Regions from separate parts of the Qipengyuania pacifica genome, predicted to be linked through region 2. Evidence: predicted binding sites of a transcription regulator. Region 2 holds the regulator's gene; the other holds the start of a gene.
What was found. The regulator LexA, encoded in region 2, represses DNA repair genes until DNA is damaged. The targets are predictions, from matches to a motif close to GTTCCNCNCTTGTTCT.

Region 1 (7,501 bases), on a different contig from region 2:
AGCGGTACATGAAGAAATATGACCCTGAGCGGATGGAGCTTGCCCCGCGCGATATCGTGGCGCGGGCCAACGACGATCAGATCAAACGTCACGGCCTCGATTACGTCCATCTCGACATCAGCCACGAGCCGCCCGAGTTCGTGATGGAGCATTTCCCCACCATCCACGAAAAGCTGCTCGGGCTGGGGATCGACATGACCAAGGGACCGATCCCCGTCGTCCCGGCTCAGCATTATACCTGCGGCGGCGTTAAGATCGGGCTCGATGCCAAGACCGATCTGCCGGGTTTGTGGGCGGCTGGCGAATGCACGGAAAGCGGGCTGCACGGCGCCAATCGGCTTGCGTCGAATTCGCTGCTCGAATGTTTCGTGTTCGGCGAGGCGGCGGCCAAGGACATTCTCGAATGCTGGGACAAGCTCGACGACCCGCCGGAAATCCTCTCCTGGGATGAAAGCCGGGTAACCGATTCCGACGAGGAAGTGGTGATCAAGCAGAACTGGACGGAAATTCGCCGGTTCATGTGGAACTACGTCGGCATCGTACGTACCACCAAGCGGCTCGAGCGCGCCGCGCACCGCATTCGCCTCCTGCGCGACGAGGTCGAAGATTATTACGGACATTTCCGTGTGACGACCGATCTCATCGAACTGAGAAATCTGCTCGAATGCGCGGACCTCATCGTGAGCAGCGCATTGAAGCGGCACGAAAGCCGCGGGCTTCACTTTATTCTCGATTATCCCGAAACCAACCCGATCGGGCGCGACACGGTACTGGTCCCATAGGGCGATGCCCTAGTCGGCAAGGCCCCGGTCTGGGCGCATGGGAGGAAACCCCCGTCCGAATTGGTCGACGGGTATCTCGTCCCGCGCATGCTGCAACGTGCCGAGCATGAAATATTTTACCGTGGCCTCGCCGATCGGGCGGGCAAACCCGATCCCGATTTCTTCGCCTTCCGCCCACCTGACTTCGCCTTCAACCGCCACCCCTTCGAGCAGGGTAACCGTCACGGCTTCGCCGACCTCCGCATTGACGCGGGTTCCGGTGATCTTGCAGCCTTCGCGTGAAAGGTTGAGCATTCTGCCGCGCGCAGCAACGCCGTTGATGGAAACCATCACGTCGTCGTCGGTCTTGGAGCGATTGCCCCTACGCTTTTCCATCCCGGTGCCCCCGCGGATTGAGATCCCGCATTAGCAGAGCCAGACAGTTCGCGCCTTGTATTGTAGGAAGGCGACATAAGCGAAATAAAGGTGTCATTCTACCGTGACCCAAGCGCCGTATCATGCGGCTTATGGCATGCGCTCATTATTCTTATGTCGCACACTTCCGATGGACAACGCGTTGCTTTTCAGTTGAACCTGCGATTCTGTGAACCACGGGAGAGGCGCGTGCCAAAGGCGACAGCGAACGGGATCGAAATTCACTACGAGGAAACCGGCAATCCGGCCGATCCAGCGATGCTGCTGATCATGGGGTTCGGCGCGCAGCTCACCCTGTGGCCCGACGAACTGGTGGAAAGACTCGCCAGTCACGGCTTCCGGGTAATCCGATATGACAATCGCGACATCGGCCTCAGCCAGAAATTCGATGGGGTAAAGGCACCCGGCCTGATCAAGCTGACCTTGATGTCCAAGATCGGCCTCACGCCCAAGGTTCCCTATACCCTGGCAGACATGGCTGACGATGGCGCCGGTCTGCTGGACGCGCTCGGAATCGACAAGGCGCATATCGTCGGTGCGAGCATGGGCGGAATGATCGCGCAGCATCTTGTGCATCGCCATGCGGACAGGTGTCTTTCACTGACATCCGTTTTTTCGACCAGCGGCAATCCCAAACTGCCGCCCGCCAGGCCGGAGGCGATGAAGGCGCTGGTGACCCGTCCCGACAGCACGGACGAAGACGTGCTTGTCGATCACGGGGTGATGCTGGCGCGAACCATCGGATCGCCCGGCTACCCGACGGCGGAAGACCGCCTGCGCGATCGCACGCGCGCCAGCATTCGCCGCAGCTTCTACCCTGAAGGGCCTATGCGCCATCTCTCGGCCATCGTGGCGGATGGGGACCGGCGGCCTATGCTGAGGGATATCGCCGTGCCCACCCTCGTGCTACATGGCGAAGACGATCCGCTTGTGCCGTGCGAAGGCGGCAGGGACACCGCAGCCTGCATTCCGGGCGCGAAGCTGAAGACCATTCGCGGATGGGGCCATGACCTGCCTCTGGAACTGGTCGATGAGGTGGCCGATGCCATCGCCGGCCACGCCAAATCTGCGACAGGCTGACACACTTCCTCGCAAGCAAGCGCAGGTGATGGTCCTAAGGAACCTCACAGCGAGCGGGACAGCGTTGGGTTGAAAAATTGCGCGCCGGGATTCGAATGATTCTCAACCCGGCACGATGATTTTTGCCCGCAAAATTTTTTTCCCGGATTCATTTTCGGGCTTGCGTGCTCGCCAAGTCCAGCTTGATCCACGCGTCGCGGCGTTGCACCTGGATAAAGCACTTCGCCAACAGGCCGCCGACCTTCTTAAAAGTTCATTTACGGTCTTGCACACGAGTCCCGTCTGATTCAGTATCTAGTAGTCGGGATACCGGGGGTACCCACAAGACCTAGCTATCGGCGGTTTGCTCCCCATATAGGGAGAAGCCGCTTTCAAGCCGGGGCTGTGGGGAAAAGCGGGATAAGTTTTTACCCTCGAACCGCACAAAATTGCTAGGTGGGAAGACAGTCCCGCCGACTCGAACACAAGCGGAACATGCGCAGCCCGGTCATGGGCGGGCGGTACACTCAAACGGCGGGGCAGACGATGGATTTCAAGAGCGGGAACGACACGGCGATGGCACTGGATCTGGATACGCACGACACTGTCGACGAGCCCACCACCAAGAAGAAGGCGGTCGCCATGGACAAGTCCGACAACGGTAGCGAGCAGCTGGTTCAGGAAGCCGCGGGCGAAGCTCTTGCCGGCGCGGTTGCGGCCGTTGCTGCGCAGGCGACCAAGGAAGACAGCAAGAAGGTTCTCGATCGCCGTTTCGACGTGCAGATCGATGAAAGCCGCGATGCGCTGCTGACCGAATTCGGCAAGGAAACCCTGACCGACCGCTATCTGCTTCCGGGTGAGAAATATCAGGATCTGTTCGCCCGTGTCGCGGACTATTTCGCCGACGATGGCGATCATGCGCAGCGGCTCTACAACTACATTTCGAACCTGTGGTTCATGCCCGCAACGCCCGTGCTGTCGAATGGCGGCACCACGCGCGGCCTGCCGATCAGCTGCTACCTCAATTCGGTGTCAGACAGCCTCGACGGTATCGTCAACACATGGAACGAAAACGTCTGGCTCGCCTCTAAAGGCGGCGGCATCGGCACTTACTGGGGGAATGTTCGCGGTATCGGCGAACCTGTCGGCCTCAACGGCAAGACCAGCGGCATCATTCCCTTCGTGCGTGTAATGGATTCGCTGACTCTCGCGATCAGCCAGGGTAGCCTGCGCCGCGGTTCGGCCGCTTGCTACATCGATGTCACTCACCCCGAGATCGAGGAATTCCTCGAAATCCGCAAACCCAGCGGGGACTTCAACCGCAAGGCGCTGAACCTGCATCACGGTGTGCTCGTAACCGATGCCTTCATGGAAGCGGTGCGCAATGGTGAGGAATTCGACCTCGTATCTCCGCGCGACGGATCGGTCCGCAAGACCGTGGATGCCCGCAGCCTGTTCCAGAAGCTGGTCGAAACCCGTCTCGCCACGGGCGAACCCTATATCGTCTTCTCCGACACGGTGAACCGGATGATGCCCAAGCATCACCGCGAACTGGGCCTCAAGGTTTCGACGTCGAACCTGTGTGCCGAAATCACCCTGCCGACCGGCATCGACCATCTCGGCAATGATCGTACTGCGGTGTGCTGCCTGTCCTCGCTCAACCTCGAAAAGTGGGACGAGTGGAACGGTGACAAGCAGTTCATCGAAGACGTCATGCGTTTCCTCGACAACGTCCTGCAGGACTATATCGATCGCGCACCGGACGAGATGGCCCGCGCCAAATATTCCGCCATGCGCGAACGCAGCGTCGGCATGGGCGTGATGGGCTTCCACTCTTTCCTGCAGAGCAAGGGCATCGGTTTCGAAAGCCCGATGGCGAAGGTCTGGAACCTCAAGATGTTCAAACACATCAGCGCCAAGGCGGAAGAAGCCTCGCTGGTGCTCGCCCAGGAACGCGGACCGTGCCCGGATGCGGCCGAAACCGGTGCGATGGAACGCTTCAGCTGCAAGATGGCGATTGCGCCGACCGCGTCGATTTCCATCATTTGCGGCGGCACCAGCGCCTGCATCGAACCGATCCCGGCCAACATCTACACGCACAAGACGCTGTCCGGCTCTTTCATCGTCAAGAATCCCTATCTGGAAAAGATTCTCGACAAGAAGAGCAAGAACTCGACCAATATCTGGAACTCGATCCTGGAACGTGGCGGCAGTGTCCAGCACCTCGATTTCCTGACGGCGGAGGAAAAGGCCGCGTTCAAGACCAGCTTCGAAATCGATCAGCGCTGGCTGCTCGAATTCGCGGCCGATCGCGCACCCTATATCGATCAGGCGCAATCGCTGAACCTGTTCATCCCCGCCGATGTCGACAAGTGGGACCTGATGATGCTGCACTTCCAGGCATGGGAAAAGGGCATCAAATCGCTCTATTACCTGCGGTCTAAGAGCGTGCAGCGCGCCGGCTTTGCTGGCGGCGTGGAAGCCGACAACACGGCCGATGCCGCCAAGTACGAACTGGCTGCCGGCGGCGAACAGACCGATTACGAGGAATGCCTCGCCTGCCAGTAAGGTGATGGACTGACCAGATCTGCGGCCCTGCGAGTGTTCGGCACTTGCGGGGCCGTTTCTTCTTCGGAACCTATTCGCGCGCTCAAGCGCTCCTTTCAGGGTTCGAGGAGATTTCGATGGCAGCGCGCGCATATTGGCAGGGACAGATCAGGCTGGCGCTGGTTTCGATACCGGTCGAAATCTATTCCGCCACCAAGTCGGGTGCGCGCATCAGCTTCAATCAGATCCACGAGCCCAGCGGCAAACGTATTTCCTATGAGAAGGTGGTGCCCGGCATCGGCCCGGTCGATCGCGATGAAATCATCAAGGGCTACGAAGTTTCCAAGGGTAATTACGTCCTCTTGGACGATGAAGAGATCGAAGCGGTCAAGATAGAAAGCAAGCGCACGCTTGAACTCGTCCAGTTCGTCGATGCGTGCGAGATCGACCCGCTCTATTTCGAGAAACCTTATTATGTCGTCCCGAATGATGAACTCGCCGAAGAAGCCTTCATCGTCCTGCGCGAAGCCTTGCGAAAATCGAAGAAGGTGGCACTGGGTCAGCTATCCGTGCGCGGCAGCGAAAAACTGGTCGCTATCAAGCCATGCGGCAAGGGTCTGCTTCTCGAAACGCTCCGCTATGCCAACGAAGTCCGGCAGGGACAGTCCTTCTTCGATGACATCGGCAATGCGAAGCCGAAGAAGGAACTGCTCGACCTCGCCAATACGCTGATCGAACAGAAAAGCGCGCCTTTCGATGCAGGCGAATTCGAAGATCACTACGTCGAGGCGCTCCGCAAGCTGATCGACAAGAAGGCAAAATCGAAAAGCAAAAAGGCCATCATCGAAGATGTCGACGAGCCCGAAGCCGCCGATGGCTCCAATGTGATCGACCTGATGGCGGCACTCAAGAAGTCTGTCGGGAAGGAACAGCCCAAGAAGACGACGCGCCGCAAGAAGTCGGCCTGATCGATGGCCGCGCGCACGAATCCGCTGGCGGAATATAATGCCAGGCGCGATTTCAAGGCGACGCCCGAACCGGCCGGCCAGCGGAAGGGCGGAAAAGGGGGCAACCTCTTCATCGTTCAAAAGCACGACGCGACACGGCTTCACTGGGATTTTCGGCTCGAAGTCGATGGAGTCCTGAAAAGCTGGGCAGTTACCAAGGGGCCATCGCCAGACCCCGATGTCAAACGGCTGGCCGTCAGGACCGAAGATCATCCCATGTCCTACGCCGAGTTTGAAGGCGTGATCCCCAAAGGCGAATATGGCGGCGGAACCGTCATGCTGTGGGATCGGGGTCAATGGCAGCCTGTCGAGGGCAAGACTGCTAAGGATCTCGACAAGGGGCACCTTCACTTCACCCTCGACGGCGAGCGTATGAAGGGCGAATGGCTGTTGATTAGGCTGAAGAAAAAGCCCGGCGAGAAGCGCGAGAACTGGTTATTGCGCAAATTGCAGGACGATCAAACCGAAGATGGTGACGCGCTCGTCCAGCGCGAACTGACCAGCGTTCTGACCGGGCGTGCAATGGCGGAAATTGCGGCAGACAAGAACGGCGAATATCCGCTGGCGGGCAAGAAGGACGATGCCTTCCTGGCGCAGATGGAAAAAGCGTCTTCGCATAATGCGCGAAAGGCCAATCCGAAGAAGGGCAAGTCGGCGCCGATACCGAAATATCGCAAGCCACAGCTTGCAACGCTCGTCGATGATGTCCCGGCCGGAAATGGCTGGATGCACGAAATCAAGTTCGACGGCTATCGCGCGTTGATTGCTGCAAAGGGCAAGACTGTTCGCGTTTACACGCGCAACGGGAAGGACTGGACCGACAAGTTCGGCCCTCTGGTTGACACTATCGCCGCACTCGATTTGCCGGCCTGCCTTATCGACGGCGAAATCGTCGCCCATGATGCCAAGGGCAATCCCGATTTTTCCAGCCTGCAGAAAGTGCTGAAGCGCGGCAAGGGAGCGCAGACCGCAGCGGACAGTCTCGCTCTCTATGCCTTCGATCTGCTTTCTCTGGACGGCGAGGATCTGACCGGCCTGCCCAACATAGAGCGCAAGGAACGGCTCGAAGCGCTGCTCGATACGGCGGAACCGCCGATCCATGTCGCGCAGCATGTCCTGGGGGCAGGTGAAAAGCTCTACCGGACCATGTGCAATGCCGGGCAGGAAGGCATCATTTCAAAGACCGTCGAAGGCTCCTATTCCGGGCGTCGCAGCAAGTCCTGGGTCAAAGTGAAATGCACGCGGCGGCAGGAATTCGTCGTGGTCGGGTGGAAGAAGTCTTCGGCCAAGGGGCGCCCCTTCGCCTCGCTGCTGCTCGCTCAGAGCGAGGGTGGCGAACTCGTTTACAAGGGAAATGTCGGTACGGGCTTTTCCGCAGACGATCTCGATGATCTGGCCGCGAAACTGAAACGGATCGAACGCAAGACCAGCCCCGTCGAAACAGACAAGGCGAGCGCGCGCGGCGTTACCTGGGTCACGCCCAAGCTGGTCGCCGAGATCGCCTTTGCCGAATTCACTGCGGACGGGAATGTCCGGCACGGCAGCTTTCTTGGCCTGCGCAGCGACAAGAATGCCGCCAGCGTCGAACCCGAACAGGCGAAAGCCTCTCCCGCGCCTGCCGCGAAGGTGGAAATTTCCAGCCGCGATCGGGTCGTCTTTCCGGATAGCGGCCAGACCAAGGGGCAATTGGCC
Region 2 (7,501 bases):
AGCCCGAAGGCGAACCCGTCGCCCGCGCGCGCATCGATGGCCAAGCGCAGGTGGATCCCACACCAGATCCGACCCCGACCGAAACGCTCGCAAGCCAGGTCGAAAGCGCCTGCCGTTCGATCATTTTCGAAGATACGCCGGTCACGCATTGCCTTGCCGTCCCGGCGCGTCACAGCATCAGCATGGCACTTGGGCGTGACGGCAAGTTCTATCGCAGCCTGACCGACTTCGCGGCGGCCACCGATGCGCAGACCGTCGCCTTTGCCATGAATGCAGGCATGTTCGACGATGACGGCGAACCGATCGGGTATTTCGTGGAAGATTCGGAACGGCTGCATCCGCTCAATACCGCCGATGGCGAAGGCAACTTCCACATGAACCCCAACGGCGTTTTCTACGGCACCGATGGCGAATGGGCCGTGCGCGCCACGGATTGGTTTCTGGAAAATGTGACGGAGCGTCCTCAATTCGGGACGCAATCCGGCCCCATGCTGGTTGTCGATGGCAAGATTCACCCGGAAATCACGCGCGACGGACCGTCTAAATTCGTGCGCAACGCCGTGGGCGTGGACGATGAAGGCCGCGCGCATTTCGTGATCTCGAATGCGCCGATTTCGTTCGGCAAGCTCGCCCGTTTCTACAAGGACGAGCTGCACGTGAAGAACGCGCTGTATCTGGACGGGAATGTTTCCCAACTCTGGAACCCCGCCACGGAACGGCTCGATACCGGGGCCCCGATCGGCCCCATCGTCGTGGTTAGAAAGAAAGCTTCCGAATGACCGATACGCGCTGCGCCCTCTATCCCGAGATCGAACCCTATGAAACCGGGATGCTCGATGTCGGCGAAGGCCATTCGCTCTATTGGGAACGCGTCGGCACCAAGGGGGCAAAACCGGCCGTCTTCCTTCACGGCGGTCCAGGTGGCGGGATGTCGCCTGCCCATCGCCGCCAATGGGACCCCGAACTTTATGACGTGCTTCTGTTCGACCAGCGCGGCTGCGGCAAATCGCTTCCTTTCGCTGAAATCGAAAACAACGATACCTGGCGCATAGTCGAAGATATCGAACGTCTGCGCGAAATGTGCGGGCATGAAAAATGGCAGGCTTTTGGCGGTAGCTGGGGCTCCACCCTTGCCCTCGCCTACGCCCAGAAATATCCCGAGCGGGTGAGCGAGCTCGTATTGCGCGGCGTGTTCCTCGGCCGGCAAAAGGAAAAAGACTGGCTCTATTCCTACGGCGCCAGCGAAATAATGGCCGAACAGTGGGACGACTTCACCGGCCTCATTCCAGAAGCCGAACGCGGCGACCTCGTGAAGGCCTATCACAAGCGTCTGACCAGCGATGACGAGGACACGCGCCTTGCCGCGGCAAGGGAATGGTCGCTGTGGGAAGGAACCGTCGCCACGCTTCTTCCCGATCCCGCCCTGCTCGACAGTTTTGCCGATCCGTCCAAGGCCGTTCCCTTTGCCCGCATCTGCGCCAAGTTCTTCCTAGAGGATTTCTTCCTCGAAGAGGCGCAATTGCTGAAGAACGTCGACAGGCTCGCCGGCATTCCGGGTATCATCGTCCAGGGCCGCCACGACATCTGCACTCCGCCTGTCTCCGCGTGGGAGTTGAAAAAGGCCTGGCCCGAAGCCGACCTTTGGATTGTTCACGATGCGGGGCACAGCGCAGGAGAAACCGGGATCGTCGACGGTTTGGTTAAGGCGACGGACAAGCTGGCAGGCAAGAAAGCCTGACGTCACGCCGACGTTTCGCATCCCGCAGCTTTCCTTGCTTGAAAGCCGCGCATCGCGCCTCCATTGACGCCACGAATGACCGACCGCCGATCAATCCTCGTAATCGACAATTACGACAGCTTTACCTTCAACCTGGTCCATTACCTGATGGAACTGGGGGCTGAGGTCGAAGTCGTGCGTAACGATGCCGTCACTGCCAATGAAGCTCTGTTGGCAGGTCACGCAGGTTATCTCATATCGCCGGGCCCCTGCACGCCCAATGAAGCCGGCGTCAGCCTTGATCTGGTGGCAGCATGTGCAGACGCCGGAAAGCCGTTGCTCGGTGTGTGCCTCGGCCATCAATCCATCGGCCAGTTTTTCGGCGGACGCGTGGTCCGCGGGGGGCTGATGCACGGCAAGACGTCACCCGTCACGCACGATGCCACTGGCGTATTTGCCGGACTGCCGTCTCCGTTCACGGCAACGCGCTATCATTCGCTCGTGGTCGAAGACATTCCCGCCTGCCTCGACGTGAACGCCACCAGCGAAACACCTGGCCTCGACGGCAGCAGCGTCATGGGGTTCCGACACCGCGATCTGCCCATTCACGGGGTCCAGTTCCACCCGGAAAGCATCGCGACCGAACATGGTCACGCCCTGCTCGCCAACTTCCTCGAAATCTGCGGCATCGCCGCCAGGGTCCCGGCATGAAAACGCTTCCCGACGCAAAGCAACATCTTGGGGAAGCGGAAGCCGAAGAGGTTTTCGGCTGGATCCTCGACGGTGAAACCGATGACGATGCGATCGCACGTTTCCTGGTCAATATGTCCGCGCGCAGCGAAACATCTGACGAGATCGCCGGCGCTGCGCGCGCGCTGCGGCAAAGGCTCATTCCCGTCGACGCGCCCGAAGGCACGGTCGATTGCTGCGGAACCGGGGGTGACGGACACCATACCCTCAACGTCTCGACTGCTGTCAGCCTCGTCGTCGCAGCTTGCGGCGTGCCCGTCGCCAAGCACGGCAATCGGGCCGCCAGCAGCAAATCCGGCGCGGCCGATACGCTCGAGGTACTCGGCCTCGACATGGAAGCTGCAGGAAAAAGCGCCGAGAAGACTTTGGCGGAACTCGGGATCTGCTTCCTATTCGCCAAGAACCACCACCCGGCCATGGGACGGATCCAGCCCATTCGCCAGAAGCTTGGCGTTCGTACGATCTTCAATCTGATGGGTCCGCTTTCGAACCCGGCCGGCGTGAAGCGGCAGCTTATCGGTATCGCGCGCCCGGCCTATGTCCCCATCTATGCCGCAGCCAAGGCAAAGCTGGGCACCGAACGCACTTTCATCGCCTCGGGAGACGAAGGGCTGGACGAACTGAGCCTTGCCGGCGGCAACGAACTGGCAGACGTTCAGGGCAACGATTTCGAGATGCGCCGGGTGCTCGCGGTACATGCCAATCTGCCCCACGCACCGGTCGAGGCTATTCGCGGCGGCGATCCCCGTCACAATGCCCGCGCGTTGGAAGCCCTGCTTGCGGGCACACCCGGACCTTATCGCGACGCGGTACTTTTCAACGCCGCGGCCACTCTGATCGTAGCCGACCGTACGGAGGACTGGACGGAAGGCGCCGAGATCGCCGCCGAAGCACTGGATTCCGGCAAAGCCAGGACCTTGCTCGAAAGCTGGATTGCAATGGCCACCTGATATGAACAAGCTAGAACAAATCTGCGCCACCAAACGGGAAGAAGTGGCCGCACGCAAGCGCATGCGGTCGCTGGCCGATCTCGACGCTTCCGCTCGCGAACAGACCGCCCCGCGTGGTTTCCGCTCTGCGCTCGAACGTGCGGAACGGTCCGGCTTCGGCCTCATCGCCGAAATCAAGAAGGCTTCACCCTCGAAGGGCTTGATCCGGGAAGATTTCCATCCCGCTGCCCATGCCCGCGCCTATGCTGCAGGGGGCGCTGCGTGCCTTTCGGTTCTCACCGACGCCCCGTATTTTCAGGGTCACGAAGATTATCTGGTCGAAGCGCGATCGGCCTGCGAATTGCCCGTCCTGCGCAAGGATTTCATGGTCGATACCTGGCAGGTGGCCGAAGCGCGCGCACTCGGCGCTGATGCGATCCTGATCATAGTCGCCGCACTCGATGATGGTGCGATGGTGGAGATCGAACGGGCCGCGGTGGAATATGGCATGGACGTATTGGTAGAAGTCCATGATCACGCAGAGATGGAACGTGCAGCATTGCTACAGTCGCGCCTCATTGGCGTGAACAACCGGGACCTGCGGACCTTCTCGACCGATCTCGCCACGACCGAAGCCTTGGCGCCTCTGGCACCGGAGGGTTCGCTTCTGGTCGGCGAAAGCGGCATTTCTCTATTCGAAGACTGCCAGCGCTTGTCACACGCCGGGGTGAACAGCTTCCTAGTCGGCGAAAGCCTGATGCGCCAACGCGATGTCGAAGCGGCAACTCGCATGCTGCTCGGGAACTGATCTGTCCTACACGCTGCTGACCGGTTAAAGGTATCAGCTCCAGACCAAACCCGCTGCGTTCTGGCGCGATTTCGGCCTCGGTGCGGGGTGACTTTTTATCCCCTTGTACAGTGGTCCATGTGGTCCATGTCTCCCCTGCGCGACCGAAAAGCTTAACGACAGCGGTTTCTCAGCGCCCTGATCCGGATCGAACCATGAACGGTTGTTCCGCAAGGAACGGCTGAATTGCTTGACTTTGTTATTTTGGTTGCTTAATTGTTCCGCATTCGTTCACGCCTTTTGTGAACACGCGATACGGAGTTCGCACAATGCTGACCGCCAAGCAGCACGAATTGATCCGGTTCATCCAGCAGCGTCTGGAAGACACCGGCATTTCCCCCAGCTTCGAAGAAATGAAGGAAGCGCTCGATCTGAAGAGCAAGTCGGGCGTACACCGCCTGATCTCGGCACTCGAAGAACGCGGCTTCATCCGGCGCCTTCCCAATCGGGCGCGTGCGCTGGAGGTGGTCAAGCTTCCTGAAAATGCCGTGATGGGGTCGCCCGCTCCGGTGGCGGCTAACGACGCCGTATCGGCTGCGATCCCGGCAAAGGCGGTGGCGCCCGAACCGGCAAACGACATCATCGATGTTCCGCTTCATGGGCGGATTGCCGCCGGCGCCCCGATCGAAGCGATCGAAGGTCAGTCCAGCATGCCCGTGCCGGCCGCGCTGCTCGGTCCGGGCGAACATTATGCCTTGGAGGTTTCCGGAGATTCCATGATCGAAGCCGGGATCTTCGATGGCGACTTCGCTCTGGTAAAACGCACGGACACGGCCCGCGATGGCGAGATTGTCGTGGCGCTGGTCGACAACGAAGAAGCGACCCTGAAATACCTTCGCAAGGATGCAGGCCGCGTCGTGCTGGATCCGGCCAATGGTGCATACGAAGCGCAAGTTTATGAACCCCACCGGGTTCAGGTTCAGGGAAAACTGGCGGGCCTGCTCCGCCGCTACCACTGATTTGCTGGCGCGCGCCTACTCACGTGGCGCGCGCCACCATCCATGCTCGCCCTGATCCTGGGCGACCGTATCGATCTTTTGGTCTGCCAGATAGATCGAAGCGCCCCCTTCCCGGTCGAGAAACCTTCTGTCCGCTTTGAGCCAGCGCGGCTGACAACTGTACGGCAGATACCGGTCGGCAATAACGATGTCGGCCCGCATGCAAGCCGCGGCCAGGGCCCGCTCTTCCACGAGATATCTATTGCGGGCGACGAGGACGGACCAGGGTCGCCCACCCCGTTCTAGGGAGAAGACGCAAAACTGGTCGCTGCACCGGCTGCGCAGCCAGTCGGCAATCTCGATAGGGCTCTGATCCGTACCGGCCAGTTCGAGCAGATTGTCCTGAGCATATCCGCCTTCACGATCGTGCAGAACCAGCAACCGTTCGGCCTCGTTGGCAACGCCTATATCGCGTCCGTCACGCGTAATGAGGATATCGGGTATCGGGGCGGTGATCATCAGCACAGCAGAGGCGAGAATTGGCCCAAAACCCAGCAGGCGCGCCCTGCCTTGCCATAACGCCACCCAGAGCGCCCCGCTCACGTATAACCCTATCGCTCCCATACCGATACGCGGCGCAAGCTTGACCGACCCCGGCTGCTCGGCAAAGAAATGGGCAATGGCCAGCAGCAGGGCGAGCGACTTGCCCACTAGCCACCACGCCGGCGCGCCCGCTCCGATCAGATCGAGCGCCAAAGCAAGCGCCACGAGCGGCATCGATATGAATGTGACCAGCGGAATGGCGATCAGATTGGCCGCCGCTCCATAAACGCCGGCGCGATGGAAATGGAATAAGACGATTGGCATCAAGGCCAGCTCGATGACCAGTCCAGTCAGGAACAGCATCACCGCCCGTCTCGACATGCGACGCAGCCAGCTCTCCTGTCGCGGTGCGAGAAAGTCCCGTACCGCATGCACATTGTGGAGCGATACGATGGCGATGACTGCCGCAAAGCTCATCTGGAAACTCGGCCCGACGAGCGATTCCGGCCACAACACGAGCACGACTCCCGCCGCGATAGCGATCATCCGCATGGATAGCGGTTCTCGCCCCACAGCCAATGCGACCAGTACGAGCAGAGCTCCGATACAGCTACGCACGGTCGGCACTTCAGCGCCGGTAAGCAGTGTGTAGGCAATGCCGGCGATCGCTGATGCCCCGGCGGCCACCAGCGGCAGCCGGATGCGCAGCGTCAGCCAAGGCCAGAACGCGAGCAGCTTCAGAACAATGAAATAGGTCGCAGCTATGATGGCGCTCACGTGAAGACCGCTGATGGACAGCAAATGGGTCAGCCCGGAATCGCGCATTGCCTCTTCGTCCGCTTCGGGAATCGCTCCGCGGTCCCCGCTCGCCAAGGTGGCTGCGATGGCACCGGACGTCCCTTCGAGATTGGCGCGAACGTGTCGCGAGAGCTGTCTCTGAGCGGATGCTATGGACAGTCGGGATGCGCCAGGCGGCTCGATGATCTCAACATCGCCGACAGCCGATCCAGTTGCGGCAAGCCCATCGAACCAGGCTCGTCTGGCGAAGTTGTACGCACCGGGAACGATCGGCGGTGACGGAGGCATGAGACGTGCCGACAGCCTGACCCTGGCACCTTCTCGCAATTCCGGGCTGTCCGCAGACAGCGGCACATTGACCCGATATGCGTGCGCTTTTCCCGTCTCGCCGTCGCGCGCGGCCAGGACCAGCCTAACCCTGTCTTCGGCCGGCTGCTCTTCCCGGCTCAGCACCCGCCCATCGATCCGCTCGAAACGTGGATAGGCAATCGGTTCTGCGCCCACCATCGCCGATCGGGCCCACACGACCGACACGCCTGCAGCAACGGCCAGAGCCAATGAAATAACTGCGGCAAGAGTGAATGCGCGACCGGGCTGATGGCGCCAACCCGCCCACGAGAAAACAGCCATTCCCAAGAATGCTGAAATCATCGCGACCCACTGCCACGGTGCGGCGAGATAGAACCACAGTCCGATCCCGCACCCGAACGCAACGGTAAGCCAGGGCCCGCGGTCGAACTCGGCGGCCTCCAGAAACGCTTCAAACTTGTGCGCGGAACTGGACAAGAGACCGTGCGTACGCCAAGTGCGCGGCACTGTCTCGCGGGCCGTATCGCCCGCATCCCCCATAGGTATTGAAGGCGTCCCCTGCCTCGCCATGCAAGTGTTTGAAAGGAAATGAGAGAAAATGGCAAGCGATAGTGACCGCAAGGTTTCTCCGGTCGTCACCCGCTTCGCTCCCTCTCCTACCGGTTATTTG

Region 1: a site for LexA is predicted at 2,735-2,750, ahead of K3177_RS00915 (ribonucleoside-diphosphate reductase subunit alpha). Genes of this name have one in related genera too.

The regions. Positions count from the first base shown of each region.
Region 1 covers NZ_JAIGNQ010000001.1:180,916-188,416, reverse strand. Annotated here, with positions in the region: gene nadB (L-aspartate oxidase) at 1-782, shown strand, start outside; gene K3177_RS00930 (PilZ domain-containing protein) at 792-1,157, opposite strand; gene K3177_RS00925 (alpha/beta fold hydrolase) at 1,386-2,276, shown strand; gene K3177_RS00920 (hypothetical protein) at 2,392-2,562, shown strand; gene K3177_RS00915 (ribonucleoside-diphosphate reductase subunit alpha) at 2,832-4,823, shown strand; gene ku (non-homologous end joining protein Ku) at 4,940-5,770, shown strand; gene ligD (DNA ligase D) at 5,774-7,501, shown strand, end outside.
Region 2 covers NZ_JAIGNQ010000003.1:380,084-387,584, reverse strand. Annotated here, with positions in the region: gene K3177_RS11580 (phosphodiester glycosidase family protein) at 1-779, shown strand, start outside; gene pip (prolyl aminopeptidase) at 776-1,738, shown strand; gene K3177_RS11570 (anthranilate synthase component II) at 1,814-2,428, shown strand; gene trpD (anthranilate phosphoribosyltransferase) at 2,425-3,417, shown strand; gene trpC (indole-3-glycerol phosphate synthase TrpC) at 3,419-4,204, shown strand; gene lexA (transcriptional repressor LexA) at 4,513-5,202, shown strand; gene K3177_RS11550 (ComEC/Rec2 family competence protein) at 5,218-7,401, opposite strand; gene gltX (glutamate--tRNA ligase) at 7,430-7,501, shown strand, end outside.